Regions from separate parts of the Gottfriedia sp. NPDC058432 genome, predicted to be linked through region 1. Evidence: riboswitches for the same ligand, from Rfam matches in the RefSeq annotation. Region 1 holds a riboswitch; the other holds the start of a gene.
What was found. Region 1 has a riboswitch for cobalamin ahead of metE (5-methyltetrahydropteroyltriglutamate--homocysteine S-methyltransferase). Riboswitches for the same ligand answer to the same signal wherever they lie in the genome.
Positions count from the first base shown of each region.

Region 2: another riboswitch for cobalamin. It lies ahead of ACFWM3_RS11925 (ABC transporter substrate-binding protein); the one in region 1 lies ahead of metE (5-methyltetrahydropteroyltriglutamate--homocysteine S-methyltransferase).

Region 1 covers NZ_JBHXLC010000003.1:52,927-56,435, reverse strand. The annotation lists gene ACFWM3_RS04405 (amino acid permease) at 1-740, shown strand, start outside; cobalamin riboswitch at 1,006-1,204, shown strand; gene metE (5-methyltetrahydropteroyltriglutamate--homocysteine S-methyltransferase) at 1,352-3,509, shown strand, end outside.
Region 2 covers NZ_JBHXLC010000010.1:31,918-35,426, reverse strand. The annotation lists gene ACFWM3_RS11930 (ATP-binding protein) at 1-1,568, shown strand, start outside; cobalamin riboswitch at 1,716-1,887, shown strand; gene ACFWM3_RS11925 (ABC transporter substrate-binding protein) at 2,012-2,971, shown strand; gene ACFWM3_RS11920 (FecCD family ABC transporter permease) at 2,937-3,509, shown strand, end outside.

The DNA.
Region 1 (3,509 bases):
TTGGTATTACAGCTGGAGAAGCAGAAAATCCGAAAAAGACATTAAAAGAAGCGATTCAAAGTCTTATTTGGCGTATTTTAATCTTCTATATTGGTGCTATTTTTGTAATAGTAACAGTTTTCCCTTGGGACCAACTAAATTCGATTGGTAGCCCGTTTGTTGTAACTTTTGCAAAAGTTGGTATTACAGCAGCTGCTGGAATTATTAACTTTGTAGTAATCACTGCTGCAATGTCTGGTTGTAACAGTGGTATTTATAGCGCAGGACGCATGCTTTATACATTAGGTGTAAATGGACAAGCTCCAAAATATTTTACAAAAGTCTCAAATAACGGAGTGCCTTTATTCGGTACGATTGGTGTACTAATTGGTTTAGTAATCGGCGTTATTTTAAATTTTATTGCACCAAAAAACTTATTCGTGTATGTATACAGTGCAAGCGTACTTCCTGGGATGATCCCGTGGTTTGTCATTCTAATTAGTCATATTCGTTTCAGAAAAGTAAAGGGAGATGAAATTAAGAATCATCCTTTTAAAATGCCTTTTGCACCATTTACTAACTACTTAACATTAGCTTATTTAGTTTTGGTCCTAATCGGTATGTGGTTTAATGATGACACGCGTATATCACTTATTGTGGGAATTATTTTCTTGGCAATCCTTGTCATCTGTTTTTATGCTTTCGGTATCGGAAAACGTGTACCATTAGATGCTCAAACAGATGAAAAGGTAGCTAACTGATCAATCACTTAGTTTGATAATAAGAGGTACTATAGTTATACAATAAAAAAATAAATTTTTTTAACAATCAATGCGTTCGTATTATAAAATCAACCAGTAATTAAGCTGGATGAGATTATCATGCGAGTGCATTTTTTTATTTATTGTCTGTATAATGAATCAGCAGTATCTATTTAACCTAAAATAAAAATTTTTTTAAAATTTATACGGAAAATAAAAAATAAATATTTTGACTATTTTTGCATTTTATGACAAAATGATGAAAACTAAATAGTAGGGAATAGGTGTAAATGAAGATCATAGTTTGAAATCATTTACTTAAAAGGGAAGTTTGGTTTAATTCCAACACGGTCCCGCCACTGTAATAGAGGAGTAAATAAGAAGATGCCACTTATTAATTTAGGGAAGGCTTTTATTTACAAAGATTCTTAAGTCAGGAGACCTGCCTATTCTAACGACGCTGTTTGACCTACGAGAGATAGGGAGGTGCCTTATGGAAAGAAAGCTTAAGTTAACGTATTCTAATTATTTATGTTTTCCAACTTAAAGGCATTTTTGTCTCTTATGAGATAAAAATGCTTTTTTATTTTAGATAAAAGGAGAGAGAAAAAATGGTACAAATAAGTAATTTAGGATATCCGAGAATTGGTGAAAATCGTGAATGGAAAAAAACGTTAGAGAGCTTTTGGCAAAAGAAAATTAATGAAGAAGAATTTGAAAAAGAAATGAAATCATTGAGAATAAGCTCAATAAAGAAACAGCACGATTTAGGTGTGGAGCTAGTCCCTGTAAATGATTTTACGTTTTATGATCATGTGTTAGATATTGCTACTATGTTTGGTTGGATTCCTAGTCGATTTGGTGAAATAAATGAAAAACCTAGTCTAGAGACATATTTTGCATTAGCAAGGGGTAGTAAAAACATTGTAGCTTGTGAAATGACGAAGTGGTTTAATACAAACTATCACTATATCGTACCTGAATATCAAAAGGACAAGCAATCTAGATTACTATACAATAAGCCGTTAGAAGCATACAAAGAGGCATTACTTGAGCTTGGTATAAAAACGAAACCTGTCATTCTAGGAATCTATACATTTGTACAGTTAGCAAAAGGTTACCAAGAAGAAGAAAAACGAAACATAATTAATAATCTAGTAAGCCTATATATTCAAATGCTTAAAGAGCTTGAGAATGAAGGTGTTGAGTGGGTACAAATTGATGAACCATGTTTTGTGTTAGAAGAATCAAGCGGAGATATTCGTTTTATGAAAGAAGTTTATGCTCAAATCGCAAAAGCTGTCCCTTCATTATCAATAATGCTACAAACTTACTTTGAAGCAGTTGAACAATATGAAGAACTAATTTCATTCCCTGTAGATGGCATTGGACTTGATTTTGTACACGGTAAAGATGGAAATTTACAGTCAATACTCGAGCACGGATTTCCAAATGACAAAGTACTAGGTGTAGGAATAGTTAATGGGCGTAATATTTGGAGAAATGATTTAAATGATTGCATTAAGTTTTTGAATTCTCTCAAAGAAGAAATAAGTCCAAAAGATTGGTGGATTCAACCGTCTTGTAGTTTGCTTCACGTACCAGTTACAAAAACTGAAGAGAATTTATTAAATGAAACATTATTTGATGCATTAGCGTTTGCCGATGAAAAATTGGAAGAGTTAGTTATATTAAAAAGTTTATTAATTAACAAAGCGAGCATGTTTGATAATGATGTTAAATATGCAAGTAATTGTTTAGAAAATTTAAAACAGCTTAGTGAAAAAAATCAATCAACTCGTAATGAATTGGAATCCATTAACGAAGAAGATTTTAGAAGACCAGTACCATTTCATTTAAGATATCCTTTACAAAATAAAGTAATGAATTTACCGATTTTACCAACGACTACTATTGGAAGTTTTCCTCAAACGAAGGAAATTAAACAAGTAAGACAGCAATGGCGAAAAGGAAATATCGATGAATCGGAATATATGAATCAAATTAAATTGAAAATTAATGAATGGATTGAAATTCAAGAAAATATTGATATGGATGTATTAGTACATGGCGAGTATGAGCGTACGGATATGGTTGAATATTTTGGTGAGAAACTAGAGGGATTTGCCTTCACGAAAAAAGCATGGGTTCAATCTTATGGATCGCGCTGTGTAAAACCGCCAATTATTTTTAGTAAAGTCGAATTTACAAAGCCAATTACTGTAAATGAAACTGAGTATGCACAAAGTATAACAACTAAACCTGTCAAAGGGATGTTAACAGGTCCTGTTACAATATTAAATTGGTCGTTTGTTCGTGAGGATCGTACAAGAGAGGAAATAGCAAATGAAATTGCATTAGCTTTACGTAAAGAAGTAAAAGCACTAGAAGCTGCTGGTATTTCAATTATTCAAGTTGATGAACCTGCAATTCGAGAAGGTTTACCTTTGAAGCAAAAGGATTGGGATCAATATTTAAATTGGGTAACGAGAGCATTTCGTTTAGCTACTTCAAGCGTCCGAAATGAAACGCAAATACATACACATATGTGTTATAGCAATTTTAGCGATATTATGGACACAATTATTGAATTAGATGCAGATGTTATTTCAATTGAACATGCAAGAAGTCATCAAGAATTTTCTACTTATTTATCTGAATCTCCTTATCCATTTGGAATTGGTTTAGGCGTGTATGATATTCATAGTCCAAGGGTTCCATCGGTTGAGGAAATGGAAGAGAATATTTTAAGTTCTTTAAAAGTGTGTG
Region 2 (3,509 bases), on a different contig from region 1:
TTAGTCGATATTCAAGAGTAATCATTTCTATTGACGATAGGGAGCCATGGTATTCAAATAATACTTATGGAATACAGGATCTACCTTTTAAAGAAATAAAAAATGATGAAATCTTAAATAAAACGTTAACTGATAATAAAGAGGTCAGTAAAAGACTTGTTTATGGTGAAAATAGTGAGAGAGAAAAATTAGTAGTGGGTGTTCCATTACATACAAACTCAAATAATGGAGCTGTATTTATATACCAAACATTACAACCTGTAAAAGTGATGATTCATCAAACGACTAATTTTGTCTTGCTTGCGGCATCAATCGGAATCGTATTAACAACATTTTTCTCATTCTTTCTTTCTTCTAAAATTACAGCTCCTCTTAGAAAAATGAAAGAAGTTGTAAGTAGTATGACTTCAGGAAATTTTAATGTGAAAGTACCGATCCATTCAAGTGATGAAATTGGAGAGCTTGCGTATTCATTTAACAAGATGAGTAAACAATTAAATTTTAATATGAATGCATTAAAACAAGAGAAAGAGAAGGTTTCTAATATTATTACAAGTATGGTAGATGGGGTAATTTCGATTGATAAAGAAGGTCAAATCGTGACATCAAATCCACCAGCTGAACGCTTTTTGAAAATGCTTAATGATGATCAGTTAGAAGATCCCTCTTCTCTTGTTTTAACAAATGAGTTATTAGATTTATTTGTATTAGTAGTCGAAAGTGAGAAAAAGCAATTTATCGAATTACATTTTGATCAAGGCAATTGGCAAGTTTTAATGTCGCCCCTTTATAATCAAACAAATATAAGAGGCGTTGTAGCGGTGATTCGAGATGTTACAGAACAAAGACGTTTAGAAAAGATGCGAAAAGATTTTATAGCGCATGTTTCTCATGAACTACGTACGCCTATTTCTTTATTACAAGGTTATAGCGAAGCGATTGTTGATGGGGTAGCAGAATCCAAAGAAGAAATGCAGGAATTGTCACAAATCATTTATGATGAGTCTCTTAGAATGGGGCGTTTAGTAAATGATCTGTTAGATTTAGCAAGAATGGAGAACGGTTTTACCGAATTAAATAGAGAGTTCGTTCCTCTAGTACAATTTGTGGATCGAATTTTACGTAAGTTTAAAGGTCTAGCAAAGGATAAAAATATTAAGCTATTTGGTGAAATCGACAATGTTTCGCATTTGAATATCTACATAGATGAGGATCGAATGGAACAGGTTTTTACAAATTTAATTGATAATGCTATAAGACATACGAATGAAAATGGAAGAATAATTGTTTCAGTAAATCAAAATGAAAGATCAACTACATTTAATTTTATTGATTCAGGTGCAGGGATTTCAAAAGAAGACTTACCATTTGTATTTGAACGTTTTTATAAGGCAGATAAAGCTCGTACCAGAGGTAGAAGTGGAACAGGTTTAGGTTTATCAATCGTTAAAAATATTGTTACAGCACATGGTGGATCCATCCAGGTTTATAGTGAAGTAGGACAGGGAACGACATTTAAAGTTAAAATACCGCATAATTTACGAATGAACGAAAAAGATGTAGAGTAATCTTGTTTCATATAAAACATATTTCCCATATGTTTAGAGAAGAAATTTCTACAAAACACACAAAAAACAGATAAAATGTTAGTAAAATCATAAACATATAAATAAAATAATTGAATTCTTACCCAATTTATCTTACGATTGAATTAATGAAATATTGATGAGTTTAGTGCAAGTATTGCTTAAAAGGGAATCTGGTATAATCCAGAACTGTCCCCGCAACTGTAATGTGGACGAAACGAATAGCCACTGTTCGAAAGAATGGGAAGGTCGGAGTAGGTTGAAACAAAGTCAGTAGACCTGCTAAATTCATCCTTGTTCAATTCTTCGGGGAGTAAGGATTTGAAGCAGCAGTTGCAAGACTTCTTGTATTTTTATGTTGTTTCAGCCCCGTTCAAAATGAATGGGGTTTTTTTTATGTATTTCAATTATTTAGGAGGATTTAAATGAAAAAGTTTTTATCAAGTTTTATTATTATGTTATTGTGTTTAGGATTATTTGGTTGTAATAATGATACGACACAAAAAAAATCGAATGTAAGTAAAACAGAACAAGCAACTTTTCCAATGACTGTTAAAGATGCAACGAACAAAGAAATTAGCTTTAAAGAGGCACCTAAAAGAATCGTATCACTTATTCCAAGTAATACTGAAATCTTATTTTCTATTGGTGATGGCAAGGATGTAGTAGGGGTAACAGATTTTGACAATTATCCAAAAGAAGTAAAATCAATTGATAAAGTTGGCGGAAATAATGCCGATATGACATATAATGTTGAAAAAATTATTTCATTGAAACCTGATTTAGTTTTAGCTCATGAATCAAGTTTAGGAATTTCTGCTGACGGTTTAGAACAGATAAAACAAGCTGGGATTAATGTTTTTGTCGTAAAAAATGCTGCAACTATTAATGATGTGTATGATACAATTCAACAAGTTGGAGAAATAACTGGAAAAACCGAGCAATCGAAAAAAGTTGTAACTGGTATGAAAACAAAATTAGATGAAATTAGCAAAAAAACAGCTAAAGCAACTACAAATCCAAAGGTTTGGCTTGAAATTTCTGGTCCGCCAGAAATCTATACAGCAGGTAAAGGTACTTTCTTAGATGAAATGCTTTCGATTGTTCATGCTAAAAACGTAGCTGAAAGTGAAAAAGGTTGGGTAAAGTATAGTGAGGAATCAGCAATTAAAGCGAATCCTGATGTGATTTTAACAACTTATGGATATTATGTTCCAAATTTAGAAAAAACTGTAATGGCTAGGAAAAACTGGCAAACAGTAAACGCAATTAAAAATCACCGTGTATATGATGTTAATTCAGATACAACATCTAGACCTGGTCCAAGACTTGCAGAGGGAGTCGAAGCAATTGCAAAGGCGGTTTACCCAGAGCTTTATAAATAATACATATTTAATCTTTTTAATTCCAATTATCTTATTAATTTTTTTATTTATTTTAGGGGTTTCGATTGGGTCTACATCGATTCCCTTTTCTTCTATTATTTCTAGCTTTTCAGATGCTATATTTAAAACTGATTATGTTCCAGCTGATATTCAAACAATTGTCATGAATATACGAGTGCCAAGGGTTATGTTAGCTGGATTAGTCGGTGCGTGCCTTTCATTGGCAGGTGTTGCGTTTCAAGGAATACTTAAAAATCCTTTAGCTGATCCTTTTACATTAGGTGTTTCTTCAGGCGCCTCTGTAGGTGCAGTGTTTGTATTGTTTTTTCAAATAAGCTTACCTTTTGTTACTTATTTTACATTACCAGTAGTTAGTATCTTATTTGGATTTGGTACACTTATTTTATTATTACTCTTTGTTAGAAAACTGGATCGATCACTTAATGTAGAGACAATTATTTTAGGTGGAATTATCATAAGTTCATTTTGTTCTGCATTGTTGTCATTATTTATAACTTTTTCAAATAATGAATTACGT